Pseudovibrio sp. M1P-2-3: one gene and its partner. The protein of the gene in region 2 interacts with the protein of the main gene of each other region in a pairwise test. Links are inferred from orthologs where the notes say so. Each region holds a gene or a part of one and is shown on either strand. Other genes may lie near its edges. The genes, in order: P6574_RS05520 and P6574_RS07565.

Evidence for each region.
Region 1: the proteins of P6574_RS07565 (region 2) and P6574_RS05520 interact in binary tests that used the Escherichia coli proteins (3 or more experiments, as listed by UniProt). The link is inferred for Pseudovibrio sp. M1P-2-3 from one-to-one orthologs.

Annotation. Positions count from the first base shown.
Region 1 is NZ_JARRCW010000001.1:1,218,989-1,235,165, reverse strand. What follows is about bases 1,425-4,215. They hold P6574_RS05520 (TrmH family RNA methyltransferase), read left to right. Parts: upstream 1,425-2,303; coding sequence 2,304-3,128; downstream 3,129-4,215. Other genes in these bases: P6574_RS05510 (sodium-dependent transporter), read left to right, coding at 4,068-4,215; P6574_RS05515 (hypothetical protein), read left to right, coding at 3,500-3,628; tuf (elongation factor Tu), read right to left, coding at 1,425-1,655. In the rest of the region: preprotein translocase subunit SecE, read right to left, coding at 5-196; more of tuf, read right to left, coding at 480-1,424; more of P6574_RS05510, read left to right, coding at 4,216-5,396; P6574_RS05505 (MFS transporter), read right to left, coding at 5,467-6,669; P6574_RS05490 (sodium-dependent transporter), read right to left, coding at 7,556-8,887; P6574_RS05485 (anhydro-N-acetylmuramic acid kinase), read left to right, coding at 9,241-10,371; P6574_RS05480 (NAD kinase), read left to right, coding at 10,772-11,548; P6574_RS05475 (DUF2336 domain-containing protein), read right to left, coding at 11,551-12,687; P6574_RS05470 (hypothetical protein), read left to right, coding at 12,835-13,521; P6574_RS05465 (flavin reductase family protein), read right to left, coding at 13,543-14,139; P6574_RS05460 (nitroreductase family protein), read right to left, coding at 14,154-14,780; P6574_RS05455 (hypothetical protein), read left to right, coding at 15,042-16,076. UniProt on the Escherichia coli protein: Specifically methylates the ribose of guanosine 2251 in 23S rRNA.
Region 2 is NZ_JARRCW010000001.1:1,647,377-1,650,192, reverse strand. It holds P6574_RS07565 (NAD(P)H-hydrate dehydratase), read right to left. Parts: upstream 2,243-2,816; coding sequence 758-2,242; downstream 1-757. Other genes in the region: P6574_RS07555 (hypothetical protein), read left to right, coding at 2,758-2,816; P6574_RS07560 (VOC family protein), read right to left, coding at 2,259-2,660; P6574_RS07570 (hypothetical protein), read right to left, coding at 149-334. UniProt on the Escherichia coli protein: Bifunctional enzyme that catalyzes the epimerization of the S- and R-forms of NAD(P)HX and the dehydration of the S-form of NAD(P)HX at the expense of ADP, which is converted to AMP.

The DNA of each region.
Region 1 (16,177 bases), 420 kb from region 2 along the record:
GCGACTAAAAGCCCAACACCCAGGTAATCGCCATACTCATCAACTGATCAGCAGCAAGGAAAAACAAAGCCGCAAGAGCCACCATAATAAACACCATAACCGTAGTTACGATTGTCTCACGACGGGTTGGCCACGTAACTTTAGACGTTTCCGTGCGAACCTGTTGAATAAATGTAAATGGATTGGTTTTTGCCATCCGACTCCGGCCCATCTCACGACACTAAGGCGCGTGAAACATTTCACGCACCCTCGCTCGAAAAACTCTATCTATGATACATCAGCCATCAAATCAAGCCTAAAATGGCAGGGGCAGCAGGGTTCGAACCCGCGACCTACGGTTTTGGAGACCGTCGCTCTACCAACTGAGCTATACCCCTATATTTACACCGAACTTTCAGCGCCTACAAAGACAAGTACCGATGCTGACATCCAGAGTGCGCCAATTAAATTCAACACACCCTGCAAACTTTATTATATCACTACTCGATGATTTCAGCTACAACGCCGGCACCAACGGTACGACCACCTTCGCGAATAGCGAAGCGCAGACCGTCTTCCATAGCGATAGGCACGATCAGTTCAACTGAAACTGAGATGTTATCGCCAGGCATTACCATTTCCGTGCCTTCTGGCAGAGAAACAACACCAGTCACATCAGTTGTACGGAAGTAGAACTGTGGACGGTAGTTGGTGAAGAATGGTGTATGACGACCACCCTCTTCCTTGGTGAGGATGTATGCCTCTGCCTTGAACTTTGTGTGCGGAGTAACGGAACCCGGCTTACAAAGAACCTGACCACGCTCAACTTCTTCACGAGCTACGCCGCGAATAAGTGCGCCGATGTTGTCGCCTGCTTCACCGCGATCAAGCAGCTTGCGGAACATTTCAACACCAGTAACAGTGGTCTTAGTCGTATCTTTGATACCAACGATTTCGACTTCTTCACCAACGTTGATGATACCGCGCTCTACACGACCGGTTACAACAGTACCACGGCCAGAGATAGAGAACACATCTTCGATTGGCATCAGGAATGGCAGGTCGCGAGGACGTTCCGGAGTAGGAATGTAATCATCAACAGCAGCCATCAGCTCAACGATCTTGTCTTTGCCGATCGCGTCATCGCGGTCTTCAAGAGCAGCAAGAGCTGAACCTGCAATGATAGGAATATCATCGCCTGGGAATTCGTAGGAAGACAGAAGTTCACGAACTTCCATTTCTACGAGTTCAAGAAGCTCTTCATCATCAACCTGGTCAACTTTGTTCATGAAGACAACCAGAGCAGGAACACCAACCTGACGTGCGAGTAGAATGTGCTCACGTGTCTGAGGCATTGGGCCATCTGCAGCGTTAACAACGAGGATCGCGCCATCCATCTGAGCCGCACCAGTGATCATGTTTTTCACATAATCGGCGTGGCCTGGACAGTCAACGTGTGCGTAGTGACGAGCTTCGGTTTCATATTCAACGTGTGCTGTTGAAATGGTGATACCGCGAGCACGCTCTTCAGGAGCGCCATCGATTTCGTCGTAAGCCTTAAAATCACCGAAAGATTTAGTGATTGCTGCAGTCAAAGTTGTCTTACCATGATCAACGTGACCAATAGTACCAATATTGACGTGCGGCTTAGTACGCTCAAATTTTTCCTTCGCCATGGGCGTAGCTCTCTATATAAATAAGCATTTACTAATAAGGTTACGAGAAAGAAGCCTCTACCAAAGAGATTTTTCAATCCGTAATCTGTTTAGGAAAGATCTGAAACACAAAAGAAGTTAATGGAGCGGGTGAAGGGAATCGAACCCTCGTATTCAGCTTGGAAGGCTGCTGCTCTACCATTGAGCTACACCCGCACACCATAATGTTAGTGGTGGAGGAGGTTGGATTCGAACCAACGTAGGCATAGCCAGCGGATTTACAGTCCGCCCCCTTTAGCCACTCGGGCACTCCTCCGTGCACCAACTCTTCATAAATCACTCTGTGATTTACTGCATTTCAGAAATTAAGCGCCAACCCGAAGGTCGTTGCCTCGTTCCTGTGGCGCGGTTTATGCCGCTCCTAGACGCAACTGTCAACGCACTTTTTTAAAAACAATGTGCAAAATCAACAATCATTATGTTTTTCTCGCTCCTACCTGTGAAAAACCATGAATTTTGTAGGGGTTATCCAACGTCAGCGCCAAAATATTCCCCCCTGCCCCGCACTATACGGATTATCAGTAACCATTATCTCATGATCCGCGGATTAATAGATAGAGTACGATCAACTTCCTTGCGAACGTGAACACATATGATATTGCCTGCATCATGAGCTATCAAAAAAAGACACAAGGTCCAAAAGGACAAAAAGAACCACGCCGGAGCGGTAACAACGCCCGCCATGCGACTAATACAAAGCGCTACATAAGTAAGGACAAGGAAGAGGGACCATTTCATATTTATGGCCTTCATACAATTGAAGCTGCCTTCAACAACCCACAACGAAAGAGGCACAAGCTCTTTGCAAGCCCAAATGCACTGCAAAGACTTCAAGAGCGCAACATCAAGATTGATGTACCCGTTGAGACTCTGCCTCCCAGACAAATTGATAAGCTGGTACCAAAAGATGCAGTTCATCAGGGAGCTGTCTTACTTGTGGACCCTCTGCCGGATCTGGGCGCAGAAGAGTTGGGTTCAGGCCGTCTGGTTTTGGCGCTTGATCAAGTTACAGACCCTCATAATGTGGGTGCCATTTTACGCTCTGCTGTCGCGCTCTCCGCAGATGCGGTCGTAACGACGCGCAGGCACGCCCCAGAAGAGGGTCCCGTTCTTGCAAAAACAGCCAGCGGCGCACTGGATATGATCAATCATGTTCGCGTTACAAACTTGGCGCGCTTTGTGGATGAAATGCAAAAGGAGGGGTACCAAGCCATAGCACTGGATAGTGAAGGACCGGCCTCGCTTGAAGAAACAGAGTTCAGTGACAAGACGCTTCTTATTCTTGGATCAGAGGGCAAAGGAGTACGGCATGGCATTAGACAAAAATGTGATGCACTGGCGCGACTTGATATGCCCGGCCCAATCAAATCACTTAATGTGTCCAATGCAGCTATACTTTCTCTTTATATTTGCCGCAGCAAAATGGGGCTTTAGATAAACAACTCCATGAGTGAACAGGGCCACGCGCCTCAATATCCCCCAAACGCCTCACAACGAAGATATAAAAGGCACCCCGTTCACTCATAAACTAAATGGTCACACAAGACCCCACCAGCGCCTCCCAGAAAAATCGAGAGAGGACCACCTCGTCCCAAGAGATTTCCTATGCGCACATGCCAGTCATTATAAAGCAAACCCAAATTGGCAGAACAGGCAGTTCATAGGCATGAGGCCCACTCCCCGCTCTCAGTGTGATCAAAGCTATTCAATACTTTGTGTAGTTGATGACCAATAGTTAAATTGCCGGCCTTCTGATTTCTTCTTAAATTAACCCTATAGAGCGACATAAAAAAACGGAGAGGCCGATGAAACCGACACTCAGAACTCGCTGGATCAGACATATGCAAAAGCAAGTATCGCGTGAGCTTACAAATGTTAGTCCCGAGCGTCGCAAAATGTATCGCAGTGCCGTTAAGCATGATACAGACCTTTAATGACCTCTTTTAGTATTGGCGATAAAGTATAATCGAGCAAATGCGGAAGCTGCAAACACACATCGGCGCTATCATGTTTGCTCGAAAAACCTGTGATTAACTCTCAATATTTTTTGAAGAAAAGTAAACATAGACAACAGAACATGTGCTCTCCAGATAATTAATTTAAGGCATTACTGATAGTAATGCTCTACAATATCGGCATAATATGCCTTCCATCTTCTAGAAACAAAAAAGTGGTGACCTATTGCGCCACACTATCTAATTGCACCTACGTACTTTCCCACTATTCATCCGGCTCTTTCTAAAACTAATGCATCGCCCTGATGTATTCTAACCGTGCCTTTGAGTGCGCACTTGAGCCTTAACAGCACGATGAGTTTGCTAAACATACACAACTGTGTGTCATTTTAACTAAGTGCACTTGGCAGAAAGAAATATGCAAAGAGAACAGTGGGGAAGCCGGTTCGGCTTTATAATGGCTGCTGCAGGTTCGGCCATTGGATTGGGGAATATCTGGAAATTCCCGTACCTTGCAGGAACAGAAGGCGGAGGGGCTTTCTTAGTACTCTATATAGTCATCATGGCAACGTTTGGCGTTGCATTAATGATGACAGAGTTGGCGATTGGACGCGCTTCCAAACTGAACCCTGTGGGCGCCTTCCGCAAAATGGGTGGTAAGAAATGGATGCCCGTCGGCATTCTGGGTGTGATAACCGCCCTAATGATCCTGTCTTTCTACTCAGTTGTAGGCGGATGGACGATTGCTTATATCCTCAAAAGCATTATGGGAAGCACAAGCTCCTTATCCGGCCCTTTACTGGAAGAGCAGTTTAATAATCTGGTCGGCTCTCCCATTGAACCTCTTCTCTACCACGGCATCTTCATGGTGCTAACCGTTGGCATTGTTCTAGCTGGTGTCACACAAGGCATCGAAAAGTCGGTTAAAATTCTAATGCCGCTTCTCTTTGTAATCCTGATCCTTCTTGTGTTTCGTAGCATCACACTTCCAGGTGCCCGCGAAGGCATTACGTTCTTCTTGATGCCGAAATGGGAACAGATCAATCAAGGCATGGTAATTGCCGCTTTTGGTCAGGCGTTCTTTAGTCTTTCCCTCGGCATGGGAGCGATGATCACCTATGGCTCCTATCTGGATAATAAAACCGATATTCGAAGCGCAGCTTATTGGGTTGTCTTTCTTGATTGTGTTGTGGCGTTTTTGGCAGGCCTTCTGGTCTTACCTGCTGTTTTTGCGTTTGGCTTTAACCCCGGCGCGGGCCCCGGCCTGATATTTATCACCCTGCCCGCAGTTTTCAGCAATATGTGGGGCGGGTATATCTTCCAGATTATCTTTTTTGCCATGCTGTTGATAGCTGCACTAACCTCATCCATTTCGATACTCTCAATACCAGTTGCCTACTTCTCTGAGACATTTGGCGTAACCCGAAAGTGGTCTGCAACAATCATTGGCTTGCTTATCTTCCTCGTTGGCTGCGTTTGCTCTTTGTCTCTTGGCATATGGGGCAATGTAGCACTCTTCGACAAGTCCTTCTTCGACTTAATGGTCTATGCCGTCGATACCTATATGCTTCCAATCGGTGGGATTTTTACTGCCCTCTTCGCAGGGTGGGTTGCATATAACACTATGGCTAAACAGCTCACAAACGATGGTGAAAACCCCTATAAATTCTTAGAGGCTTGGAAGTGGATGATACGTATCATTAGCCCACTTGCCATTTTGTGGGTACTTTATAAGAGTTTGGTTTAAGTTAGCTGCCACCTTAAAAAAAAGGCCGCCCTGAGATCAGAGCGGCCTTTTTTAATCTACAGCGAGTGACTTACAGTTTCTGCAACGCTTCTTTCCTGTCCGAACTGCTGGGCATCAAGCTAATGACTACTCCTGAAACCAATGTGAAAGCAGTCAAACCTAGAATGAGGAAGCCTGTATACTCAACAGCTGCCACCAACCCTACAAGAAGTCCTGAAATGGGCATTGTGATATTGTTGAATAATATGGCAACACCAGTTGTTTTTCCGTAATCTTCAGGGGGAATGATCTTCTGGCGTACACTCCGGATATAAACATTGAACATGCTGTCAAAGCCAAGCACAAAGCAATAGCCTGTAAGGTAAATCCAGTAATTACTGGTAATGCCGGTAATGACACCTCCCAGAGCCACCCCCCCAAAGGCCAAAATACCGATTGTTGAGAGCTTGAAGCGACTTAGACCCGTCAGAAGCAGAACAACAAAAGTGCAGATAGCTCCGACCGATTGCAAGAGAGCATAGAAGTCCTCTGACTGTTCATAGAGACCGGTGACCATACTGGCTGATGTTGCAAGTGTAACACCGAAGATCAGGTTCACCAGAGCAGTGAGCGCAATGACCTTCTTCAAGCCCGGTAAGTACAACAGGTGTCCAAATGCCTTTCGGTATGGTTCACTCCAGTGAACATCCGAAGTGCCTGCACGTGTCAGAACAATATCGTTTAAGCGCCGCCATAAGTGAATCATAATATCAGCGGAAACAAAAAGAGCCCCACTGACTACAACCACAATTTGCCAGCCAAACCAGTTAAACAGTGCCGCTGCAATAAAGGGCCCAAGAACAATACATGCCTGATCAACAGTCTGGGCATAGGACTGCACCTTTGTAAAGGCGAGTTTCTTGAAGATTTGCGGCAGCATGACCTCTCTCGCCATAAAGCCCTGCGTCGTCAAAAGTCCGCACAGTGCCGCGATAGAGATAATCCAGTAAAGACTATCGTAATAATATTGCCCTGCTAGCCCAAGGGCACAGACGACAGCTCTACCTGCTTGACTTATCCTGATGAGTTTTTCTGGAGAAAATCGGTCAGCAAGAACACCGCAAACGGGGAAAAAAAGAACTCGTGGTAAGGTTTCTGCAGCAAATGCAAGGCCCGAAAGGGAAACACTTCCTGTTGTTTGGAAAACCACCAGCGGCACAACAAACAAAAGGAGTTGATCCCCAAGCCGAGATCCGAACATTGATGAGAAGAAAGTTAAAGTAGAGATATTCACCCGAATATTCCAGTTCTTTGTATGGGGAGGTACGGAGAGCTGAAAACCCAAAGCGCACCGCCACAACTGCAAGAAGGTACTTAGGGATATTCACATATCGAAATTTTACATGGTGCTGCAAGTTCTGTTTGTACCCTACGGCAACTCTTACCGAATACGCACGCAGGACCGAACAACCTTTAGGGAGGGGTAAACAATTGAATTATTTAGAAAAATACTTATGCAGCTCCGACAACAACAGAACCGGACAGGCACTCAGCAGATTAAAAAAGCGTTGGAAAACCAATGCTTGTATTTTATGATAAATTTGGGAGATAAACAGTGGTGCCGGCAGCAGGGATCGAACCCGCGACCCCCTGATTACAAGTCAGGTGCTCTACCATCTGAGCTATACCGGCGTCGTCACATAAGTTTTAAAGCGAATGGTGCCGGCAGCAGGGATCGAACCCGCGACCCCCTGATTACAAGTCAGGTGCTCTACCATCTGAGCTATACCGGCCTTCGCTGGAGGTGCTTTTAAGCATGAGGTGGGGGTTTGTAAATACAGCAAATCATTTTTTTTCAGAAAATTCACAGCACAGTGTTTTTTGAAGGGCAGATTTTGTCGAATACGTGAATAATATATTATTTTATATAAGCTTAGAGCCGGTTGGAGAATAACCGTATTCAATAATTTTCACCGCACCGGATTGAATGCAGCTGCATTCACAGGAGTATTTGTGTTTAGGGACGGTATTCCATGACCTTCTTACGGCGGCCATTGTCGCGAACACTACAATTAAAAAAGGGACAGTGATGGTCTTCAAATGCTTCAGAAAGCTAGAAGAACTCCACTGCCCCATTCATTCAAGGGACTAAAGTTTGCCGCCCCTTACTCTGGATATTATCAGGTAAGCAAGCCGTGAATTAAAATCCATAGAATGCCAAGCGGTGCGAACACTCGGCAAACCCATTTCCAAATTGGAAGGTATGCGAATTTTTCCGTACCACCATTGGTGAGCTCATCGACCATTTTCGGGTAAGCAAACCAGCCCACAAGGATGCTCGTGGCAATTCCGCCAATCGGCAGCGCAAGTTTGTCAACGATAAACTCCATAGTGCTGAAGATATCCATCCCTGCAACAGTAATATGGCTCCAGTCACCAAGAGCGAGCGAGGCAGGTACCCCAAGGAAGAAAATCACAATACCAACAACAATTGCAGCCGTTTTTTGCTGAATATTGAACTGGTCACTGAGATAAGAAACAGGGTTTGCCAACAAAGAAATAGCTGATGTCAACGCCGCGATAGTCAGCATGAGGAAAAAGACGGCCTGAAACAGCTCGCCAGCCCAAATATGATCAAATACTGCCGGAAGAACAACAAATGTTAATCCTGGACCGGCTTTTGGGTCCATTCCAAATGCGAAGACTGCTGGAAGAACCAAAAATCCAGCAAGAACTGCAACCAGTGTATCCAAGGAAACAACCCAACCTGCGGACCCTGGAATATAATCTTTCTTGCCCAGATAAGAACCATAGGTGATCAATGCGCCCATACCCAGAGAAAGACTGAAGAATGCTTGTCCAAGTGCAGAGGCGACCACGTCAGCATCGACAACTGACCAGTCTGGCTTCAAGAAGAACTCAACCCCTGCCATTGCACCAGGCAATGTGAGAGAACGGATCACCATAAACACCAGCAGCACAAACAAAATCGGCATTAGAAGCTTCGAGGCTTTTTCAATACCGCCAGATACACCCTTTAGAACCACGAAGATGGTTAATCCCATAAATATGGCATGGTAGAAGATTGGTTCGAAGGGTGAACTGATCAGTAGGGAAAAATGTTCTCCGTAGTCCCCCGTGTCAGATACGGACAGTGCACCTGTTAATGTCTTCACAAAATATGCAATAGTCCAGCCACCAACTACGGAATAATAGGATAGAATAAGCACTGCTGCCGCTGTCGCCAGATAGCCAAATACAGACCACCCTTTACCACCAATGGTTCTAAATGCACCAATAGGGTTGAGCTGGGAGCGCCGCCCAATAGCTATTTCGGCCGCCATAACACAAAAACCAATAGTGGCCATGAAGCCCAGATAAATAATCAGAAAGGCTCCACCACCCTCAGACCCCGCGAGATAAGGAAACTTCCATATATTGCCCAAACCAACAGCCGAACCCGCTGCGGCCATAATAAAACCAAAGCGGCTTCCCCAATGATCCCTAGCCATTATCTATTCTCACATTTATTATTTTTGATATTTCATTAGGCAAATATGCCAAATGAAGACACATTCATACTCATTTTGAGTATTAAATTTCTTATTATTCTCTTAAGCATTCCAGAAGCAATATCCAGAGGGCTAACTGACAGAATAAACCAGCACACACAGTATTTTCTCAAATCCGTACAACGAATTCTACAAAGTTACGTAACAACACATATAGAACTGCCTGAGTATTCATTTTGACCGAGACAAACGCAGGAAGGCCTTCTGGGGAAAGCGTAAATTCATGATAGAACTGTTTCGGGGCTTCACTTAGGCTTTGCCGGAACGTGGCAGCAGTAGTCAGTGGGGAATTAATGCAGAGTATATGGGCAATTGGCCTGATGACAGGTACCGTTTTAGACGGGAATATCGACATAGCCGCAATTAAAACCAATGGCTCGGTTATCGAGGAGTTTGGTCCATCCGCCTTTACCCCCTACACAAACAGCACCCTATCCATACTGCAAGAAGCCTCCATTGAAGCTGGAAATTGGAATTTCAATGGCCCCGAGCCCGAAATATTCAAAAAGGCGGAACGCTTATTAACGCTCGAACAGACTGCGAGTATTCAAAATTTTATCACAGAGCACGGGTTAACACGAAACCAGATCTCCATTATCGGCTTCCATGGCCAAACCGTTCTGCACCGCCCCCCAACTGCTACTAAACTGGGAGCAACTCGGCAGTTGGGTGATGGCCAGCTAATGGCGGCGACACTTGGAATACCAGTATGCTATGATTTTCGGAGTTTAGATGTAGCTGCAGGAGGGCACGGCGCTCCCTTGGCTGCCATCTACCATCAAGCTCTCCTTCTTTCTTCCCCCCTGCCCCATTCCCCTGCCGACTGTGCTGTTTTGAACCTTGGCGGAGTAGGAAATATAACTTGGTGGGACGGCGGAGACCAATTAATAGCCTTTGACTGCGGCCCCGCAAACGCACCAATAAACGATTGGGTTAAAAATCATAGTAAAGGGAATATGGATCGGGATGGAGTGTTCGCAGATCAAGGCATAGTTGATGAAGAAAGGCTGGCATCTCTTCTGGAGGCCCCTTTCTTCTATCAAGCTCCCCCCAAGTCTCTAGACAGAAACAGTTTTACCCACGTGATGGCAAGTAACCAGTGTTTCGAAAATGGAGCCGCTTTTTTGACAGCTTTTTCGGCTTCATGTGTTGCCAAAGGCCTAGACTTATTGCCCAGCCGTCCACGGTATCTTTATATCTGTGGTGGAGGCAGAAAAAATCACTCCCTCCTGCGGGAAATAGCAAAGCGGTGCCAAGTAGAAGTTAAAACAGCGGAAGACATCGGGTGGAATGGAGATTTCACCGAAGCTGAATGCTTTGCATTTCTCGCAGTCCGGTCAAAAGCCGGTTTGCCTATCAGCTTTCCAAATACAACGGGCGCACCCCACCCGCTTAGGGGCGGCAAAATAGCTGATCCTCTATAATGTGCCGGAGGGCAACCATTTTGAGAAGAGTATAATGAAGTTAGGACATGAACGAGAGTGTAAGACCGCCGCACTCACACTTTCGCTCATGTCTTAGCAAAGAGAAATTACATTCTAAATACATATAAAGTATACTGCACTCTTGTAATATCATTATATTAGAGACCCCAAGGTGGGGAAGCCAGACTCCCGTTCCTTGCCTTCCAAATATTTCCTATTTTGTATCCTTCGCGTCCCAATTCATTTTACATGAGCAGAACATGGAGGGCCTTTGTATGCCCCCTCTTCTTCTGGCTGTAAAAGTGCGCCGCTCAAAGTTCTCTAAGCCGAAAGGTACTCCAACAACGCACTTGAAAATTCCCACTAACCTGATACTTCCCTAAAAAGGGGAGGAAACGCGGTGATACAACGGGAAATTCAATCTTTAAGCTTTTTGTCAAGCGGTACGGAAGAGGCAGATACGGCCGCCGAAGAGCTCGTTCAGCGTTACGGTTCCACCCACCCCGATAAAGCGGATGTTTTAGTCGCTTTAGGCGGTGATGGCATGATGCTTCAGTGTTTGCACCGCTTCATGAACTCCGGCCAGCCAATTTATGGCATGAACCGTGGTTCTGTTGGCTTTCTCATGAATGAATATAACCCTGACGGCCTTCTGGAGCGCTTGCAAAAGGCAGATGAAACAACGATCCACCCGCTCAATCTGGAGGCAACAGACGTTAAAGGGCGTTCATTCAAAGCACGGGCAATTAACGAAACCTCTATGTTAAGGCAGACCCATCAAGCAGCGAAACTTGAAGTCTCTGTTGATGGCCGCGTTCGGATGGATGAACTGATCTGTGATGGCCTTCTCATCGCGACGCCTGCAGGGAGCACTGCATATAATTTGTCAGCCCACGGTCCAATTTTGCCGCTACAATCCAGATTGCTCGCATTAACTCCCATCAGTGCTTTCCGACCGCGGAGATGGCGAGGCGCATTATTACCAAACCAGTCGACGGTCCACATCAAAGTGCTGGAAGCGGATAAAAGGCCTGTAAGTGTGAGCGCCGACCATGTCGAGTTTCGCAATATCTCTGAAATTGCAACCTATGAAGATGCTACATCTCAAGGCCATATCCTTTTTGACCAAGACCAGCGGTTGGATGAGAGGGTTCTAGGGGAAATGTTCAAATACTGAGGTTATGCTGCCTCAAGCATCCCGTGAGCTGTCTCCTTGGCTTTCTGGCGCGAGACTTCAATGTATATACTTGATAAGAGGCCATGCAGGTCTCCCAGATCAGCGAGTTCTGAAACCTCCTCACTGTCCAAGAGGGTTTCGAGAACTAGGCATGCTTTACCTTTGTGAGACAACTTTGGCGCGCTCTTTTTCCCCCATAAGTGCAGTAGAGATACTATAAGGGGGCGGATTCGAGCGGGGACCGTCGCCTTTCTCAAAACTACCGCAAATACAGTATGATCCGGCTTAGGAAGCATTTTGCAAATTCGATTTTGTGGCACTTTTGAGAGTGCAGACAATGCCACTTCCAAAAAGCTCATCTGACCTATGGCAGCGGCGCGTAAAAGAAGAAGCCCTGTCAAGTAGCCGCGTTTTCTGAGATGCTCAACAAAGAGGCCTAATTCTTGACCTTCAAGTTTTCGAGCGAACGCCAATGAGACCCTGTCCTTGGCATCTGCCACCATATGCTCAGGATCCTCACTAAACCCTTCCATTTTGACCATAGGGTGCTCCTTCAAGGACCCTGCGTACTCTCTCAGTAAATCGTGCTCAACAAGCTTAGGCACATCCCCTCTATCCAAGAGACTCGTCTGGATAATCGGCTCCTCCCCAAAACGCTCGATAACTCTAATAAAGCTGGAGGCTGTAATATGCGCGTGTTCGTTTTGCAAAAGCACCCCGCAAGCCTCCACACTTCCAACTTCGCACAAAGCCCCTGAAACAGCTGCGGTAAGCGGCGCCCTTTTTGCGATAGCGCATTGTCTTTCTATTGTTGCCACCGCCACAGTATCAATCAAAATCAAATCACTAACGTCTACGCTTTTTTCAAGAACTGGCAGAGCCACTTCGTCTTCATCACATATTAAGCTGGATACCACATGTATTGGAGCCCCCTGCTCTTTGGCTACAAACTCAGCAAGAGCTCGGCGCACAGGAATTGAAGTGTCATCAAGCATAAAAGTCAGTGCCGCTTCAGCCTCACTGCGCGTTTGATCATTCAATCCTGCATGCAAATAAGAACGTGTCAAAGCCCCCACGGCCAAAATACGTTTTTGCTCCGGCGCGTTCTTAACCCAACATAAAAAGTTCCGAAATATCATGCATAGGTGACCTGTAGTAATTACAATATGATAATTTAATGAGAATAAGTGTTAAGGAAGGGTTCATCTCGTACAAATTACGAGATGATGTCTGAGGCATCTTTGTTAAATAGAACTATTAGAACTTCGCTGAAATAAGACAAAGCCATGAACAGCATCAAGCTAACACCTGATCAGATCCAATCGTTCCAGCGGGAGAGATTCCCCCTACTAAAAGCGATCATACTTACTGGAATAACGCCTGAAAACAGCGCAAACATCCGGACTGAATACCTCGAAGAACTTGCAAAATCTATTCATATATATTTGGAAATCGAGAGGTCTGAGGAAGCCTATTTACGTGAGTTTCTGCCAACACCTATGAAAGTTCATATAGCAGGTATCCATGCAGAGTTCCTGACAAGGGGACAGGACGTAACCCGGTTAGACGCCATCTTATCAGCGCTAGAAATAGAATGCTCATTCCCTCTTAACGCTTTGGCCCTGTCGCTTCGTTTTGGACAAAAAGCAACTGCCCTCCTCAACTTGGCATCCTTCACTAATGCGAGCCAGCGGATAGCAGTCTTAAGTTTTGATGAAAATGCTGCCGCAAAGACCCTGAATGCTTCCAGTTCTTTTGACAGTCACGGCGACCTTCTTTCCCCATTTTCATTGGCCCAGAATCAAATTCTATTTCTTGCTAGATCTAGGGGTACTATGTGTCTGGCTTCCCTTCCCCAAGGCGGGCTATCAGAAAGCCAGCTCAAACACAGATATACAGAAGCACTCAAATGCGGCTTTGACGGTGTGTTTCTCAACTCTCTCGAACAACTTTCACCATTAGCAAAATGTTAGAGCATGCGCTGAAGCAAACCACTATACAGGCCGATCCAAAGTAAATACGTCTTTTATGACTGCATAATCCATATAACCAAGCCGACTAAGCAGCCCGAGCTTAGACGTATCAACAAGGCCATTTTTTAAAACACTGTCGTCAATGTGAATCCCAACGACCTGACCCAAAATAAGCCACTGATTAGTCTCGCTCCCTTCAAGGTCTACGAGACGTTGAACCGAAAGTGACTTGCATTCCAGAGCTGCTTTTGCTTCTCGCACACGTGGCACCTCAATCATTTGACCGGGAACAGGTGTAACCCGCCCCAAATCAAATTCTGATACACTCTCCTCGACCATCCTTGAGGATTGGTTCATCGCTTGAGCCAGATCATAGGTCGCCATATTACAAACGAACTCACCAGTTGCATCTATGTTTGCAACCGTATCTTTGTAGCCACTTGAAGAAATAGCAACCATCGGAGGGTTATCTCCAATTGCGCTGAAGAAACTATATGGAGCCAAATTAAAAACACCGGCCTTGCTTTTCGTGGAGACCCAGCCAATAGGTCGCGGTGCAACAAGTGCTTTGAATGGATTATGCGGCAACCCGTGGGGCTTATCGGCTTCATAAAACATAAGATACTCTATTTTTAAACGTATTGAACAAGTGAGCTGATGTTTGGTCGTGGACGTTCTGACGGAACCGACGCGGCTTGCCCCATGTGAATAAAGCCAGCGAAGCGCTCTCCTTCATTAGCCCCTAGCGCTTTAGCACTAGCGTCTTCATGTACAAACCAGCCCGTCAGCCATTGAGCCGCGAAGCCCAAACCTGAAGCGGCAACTAATAAATTCATACAAACAGCACCGCTCACCAACTCCTGCTCCCAGACGGGGACATCGCAATCTGTTTTCGGGCAGGACAACACCCCTATAACCAACGGAGAGTTTTGGAACTTTTCAATTTCTACTTGTTTTTTAGGTTCGTCTTTGGGACTTCCAAGACCAATTAGCAACGTGTGTAGGTCTTTGCCAAGCCGTTGCCTAGTCTCTTTAGAGTAAACAATGAAACGCCATGGCACCTTTTTCTTATGGTCCGGAACTCTTGATGCCACTGTGAGTAACGTTTCAATCTGCTGCGCCGACGGGCCAGGCGGCTCCATCATTATGCTTAGGTGCGAGCGGCGGCGTAAGAGAAATTTAACAATTTCGGAGGAGTGAGTTAAAGGCGCATTCATGATTCTTTTATCTGCCTTGTGGACCATGGGGCGCTCAGCCATGAAAAATTATTTAATAAGTATCAAGAGAAACCCTGCCAAACTCTCGCCATAATTGCGTATATTTTCCAAATTGTTGCTGTAAAACTACATTAAAGACTTTCAAATCTGGAAATGTCGCGTTAACGTCACACAAAGAGTTGTTAGTGTACATTTTGAAACACTGTCACATACTAGCAACACATAACATAACGTATTCGGGTGTATGCATTGGTGGGAAAGCTTAAAAAAGCTATGATTTATCCTGCGCGGTATATGGGATATATGAGTTTAGTGATTACTTCACTAATCCTCTCGTCCCCTAGCTTTGCACAGGATGCAATTGTCTTTCCTTCTGCCAAACCTGTTTCGCCTTTTGCGCCAGACGTTCTTGACCAAGAGACAGCCCGTAAAAGCACGCTTGACAAGATCACTCCTCCCATCAGTTATGATCCTTTGAGCGGTTATCAAGGACTCTCGCTCAGTCCAACATTTGGCACAAGCGCCCTAAGCTATGCGCCAACCCCAAGCCAGAATACCATTGTACAAGAAGCCAATGATAAGGCGACGCTGTACCTTGTTGCTCGCTTGGCGGAAGATAGCCCAAACCTCACCAAGGGTCTCAGGTGGCATATTTTTAAAGAGCTCCCAGACGGAGAACTCGAGCCGGCTGGAACCATTAAAAATAGCGATGCAGAGTTTCGTCTCGATCCAGGGGCATATCTGGTTCATACCATATTCGGAAAAGTTACTGCCACCACGCGCTACACGTTAAAGTCTGGAGTTACAACAGGGACGATCCTCCTTAATGCAGGAGGAATTCGACTCGATTCGGCTTTTTCTGACGAAATCAGCATACCTGGCGGCAAAGTATTTTTTGACATATATGATATGACTTACGATGCGACAGGTAATCGTCAAATTATTGCATCAAATGTGAAGCCAGGGCAACTTGTTCCCATTTCTGCGGGGACCTATCACGTAGTCAGCCGCTTTGGCGAGATTAATGCAGTGGTACGTGCGGAACTTCATGTACAAGCCGGTAAACTTACAGAGGCGACACTCTATCACCGCGCCGGTGAAGTCACTCTCAAGCTTGTCAGCGGAAACGATGGTATATCTCTCGCGAACACCTCTTGGACAATTCTAACACCAGGCGGCGATACGGTTGCCACTGGTAATGGGGCATTTCTAGACCTTGCCCTTGCTGCTGGGACCTATGATGTTTTAGCTAACAATGGCGGGCAGATTTACAGACACACATTTTCAGTTCTGTCTGGTGAGCGTAATATTGAAGTAGAGATTGAAGCAGTTAACTGACACCAGTTTTGGCAACATTCACCAAACTTTTCACCTCCCATTGTACAGCTTAAAACAAAGAACCTAGATATCTAACGCGACACGTTCTAAAGCACATCGCG
Region 2 (2,816 bases):
GTTAACGCCTACTCTTGAGCGCATTGCGGACTTGCCTACAGCATCGCAAGATTGAATGACCCTCTCCGCCCAGCACCTGAAGGCTTTATATTCAAAAATAGCCGGAGGCTGCATCTGCTTAAGCAAAGATGAAGTTCTCAGCACTGGTTTAACCGCTGTCTAAACTGATAAGTACAATCGGCCCACCATCAGAGGCAACCGCAGTGTCATCACTTTCGCTGGTCACACTCAGTTCGTCAAAAAAAGACGCACCGGATACAAACTCGATGTAATCAAGATCAACCGTAAAGTCGGTGATAATATCATCACCATCGCCACTGCCAAAAACAAACACGTCCTGACCTTCACCACGGCAGTTTCAATTAGACTGTTGCCATCAATTCCATAAAGAGTAAGCTCTGGGTCAAAGGGCGCATTCTCTTCACCAAACGAACTCAACGAGAGCAGGTAGAGGATTCAGACAGCATGAAACGCTGCGTCCAACCTTTGCGATAGCAATTAAGCATGTCGCGCGAAGGGTGATGAATAGCCCAATGGACAACACTCATTGCCTTACTGTTATCGATAAGAAAGAGAGGAAAACCAGCGAACAGACCGATCACGCAACTGCTGGGAGGTTGAGATCCATACAGTAAGGTCAGATCCCCTTACATCATATCAATGTAACCTGAGCGTAGATCAGCCTAAGGAATGCGGAGGGACACCAGCACGATATTCGCCTGCTACCCTTCGAACGGCATCCGGCCACCAAGGAGTTTCACTCTAGAATTTCCCAATAGACTTGAGGAACCGCGGAAATTAGATCTTCAGCAATAAGAAAAGGTCCGCAAAGTTCAGCTGCTCTCCCGTGAACCCAAACAGCCTGACAAGCTGCTTCGAACGCAGGTACACCTTGCGCCAGCAGCCCAGCGCACAGTCCCGCAAGTACATCTCCCGAGCCTGCGGTTGCCAACCAAGGTGTTCCGCTTGCATTTATAACAACTTCATTATCCGGGGAGGCGATAACCGTATCCGCCCCCTTCAAAACTATAATTGCACCGCTCCTTAGGGCCGCCTGCTGCGCCCTATCAACTTTTGACAGGTCTTTATTTGCGGCAAGGTCCGGAAACAGGCGGCAAAACTCTCCTTCGTGGGGCGTGAGGACAGTGTTTTTCCCGCTCTTTTGAATTTGTGAGAACAGTACTTCGGGGGTCACCTCAAAAGATGTCAATGCATCCGCATCCAGCACGAGCGCGCGACCACTTTTTAAACAAGTTAAAACATGTGAACGCGTCTCCCCGCCAATACCGGCGGCAGGCCCCACCACAACCGCACTATAACGAGGGTCTGACAGCACATCTTCTAGAGCACTGTCCATTACCATTACACTTGTCAAATGGTTTGCATGTACCTTCGCCGCATCGGCGCTGGCCACAACACTCACCAGACCGGCCCCAATTCGCTGCCCCGCCAAGGCGCTCAGGCGGGACGCACCCGTATGTAAAGCATCACCACTCACCACAGCAAGATGTCCACGGGAGTACTTATGCCCCAACCTCTCAGGGCTCGGGGTCACATCTTTCCAAAGCTCAATGGCATTCAGCTGTGCCAAGTTCCCAAGAGACGGCAAAGTGGACGATTTTACTCCGATATCGACAATTTCCAGCGCACCACACAATGAAGGACCTTCGTGAAGGTAATGCCCAACTTTAGGGCGAAAAAAGGAAACCGAAACATCTGCCTCAACACTGCACCCACGCGCACAGCCGGTTCTGCCATCAAGGCCGGAAGGCAAATCTACGGCAACCACATGAGCGGAACTTTGATTAATTGCACAAACCAGTGAACGCGCCTGACCTTCCAGATCCCGCGTTAACCCAGCACCAAACAAAGCATCAACAACAACATCATCCTCTGTCAACGTCCCAAGCGTTGAGAGCATCTCTTCATAGGAAATACACGGACGATCCATGGTGAGAAAGGCCGTGGCAGCATCTCCCTTCAACTGATTCGGGCGAACGGACACATAAACAAGGACCTCATAACCCGCTTCAACCAGATAACGGGCAGCAACAAATCCATCGCCCCCATTATTCCCCGGCCCCGCAACTATCAAAATACGAGCCTTTTGGGGTGAGAGACACTTACAGGCGGCGGCAACGGCACACCCCGCTTTCTCCATAAGATCAATGCCGGGCACACCGCCTTCAATCGTCAACCGGTCCGCCTGCCCCATCTGGGCAGGAGTTAGCAGTTCACTCATTACACTTCTCTTTCAGTTAAGGGCGCGGCGCAATCACAATATCCTGAGGTTGCGACAACTCGATCAAGTTCCCATCGGGATCCCTTATATATACAGAAAGCAACGACGATTTAGCTCCGGTTCTATAAACCGGCCCTTCCTCCACGGGCACCGCCTCTGTGGTAAGCCGGTCCATTGCCGCATCCAGATCTTCCACCAGAAAGCAAAGATCCGCAGACCCCGGCGTTGTTAACCGCGCCTTTGGCGAGGCTTTGGTTTCACTCACATGTAAATTGATCTTCTGACCCCCGAAGTGTAGAGCATGACGCCCTCCACCAAACACAACATGCTCCATACCCAGAATATCACGGTAGAAAGAGCAAGCAGCATCGAGGTCACTCACAGTTAGAACAATATGATCCAGCGCTATCAGCCGCATGAACGACTCCTGTTTCCATTGGTCCTCATCAACAGCTTAACGCCCTCCCCCTCCAAGAGCTAGACCCAGCGCGCCCTCAAAGGAAACAAACACCTACATGCCTGAAAAAACACCTATCAGCCTATTTTTTGAGCATCTGCATATTTTTCAGTCACT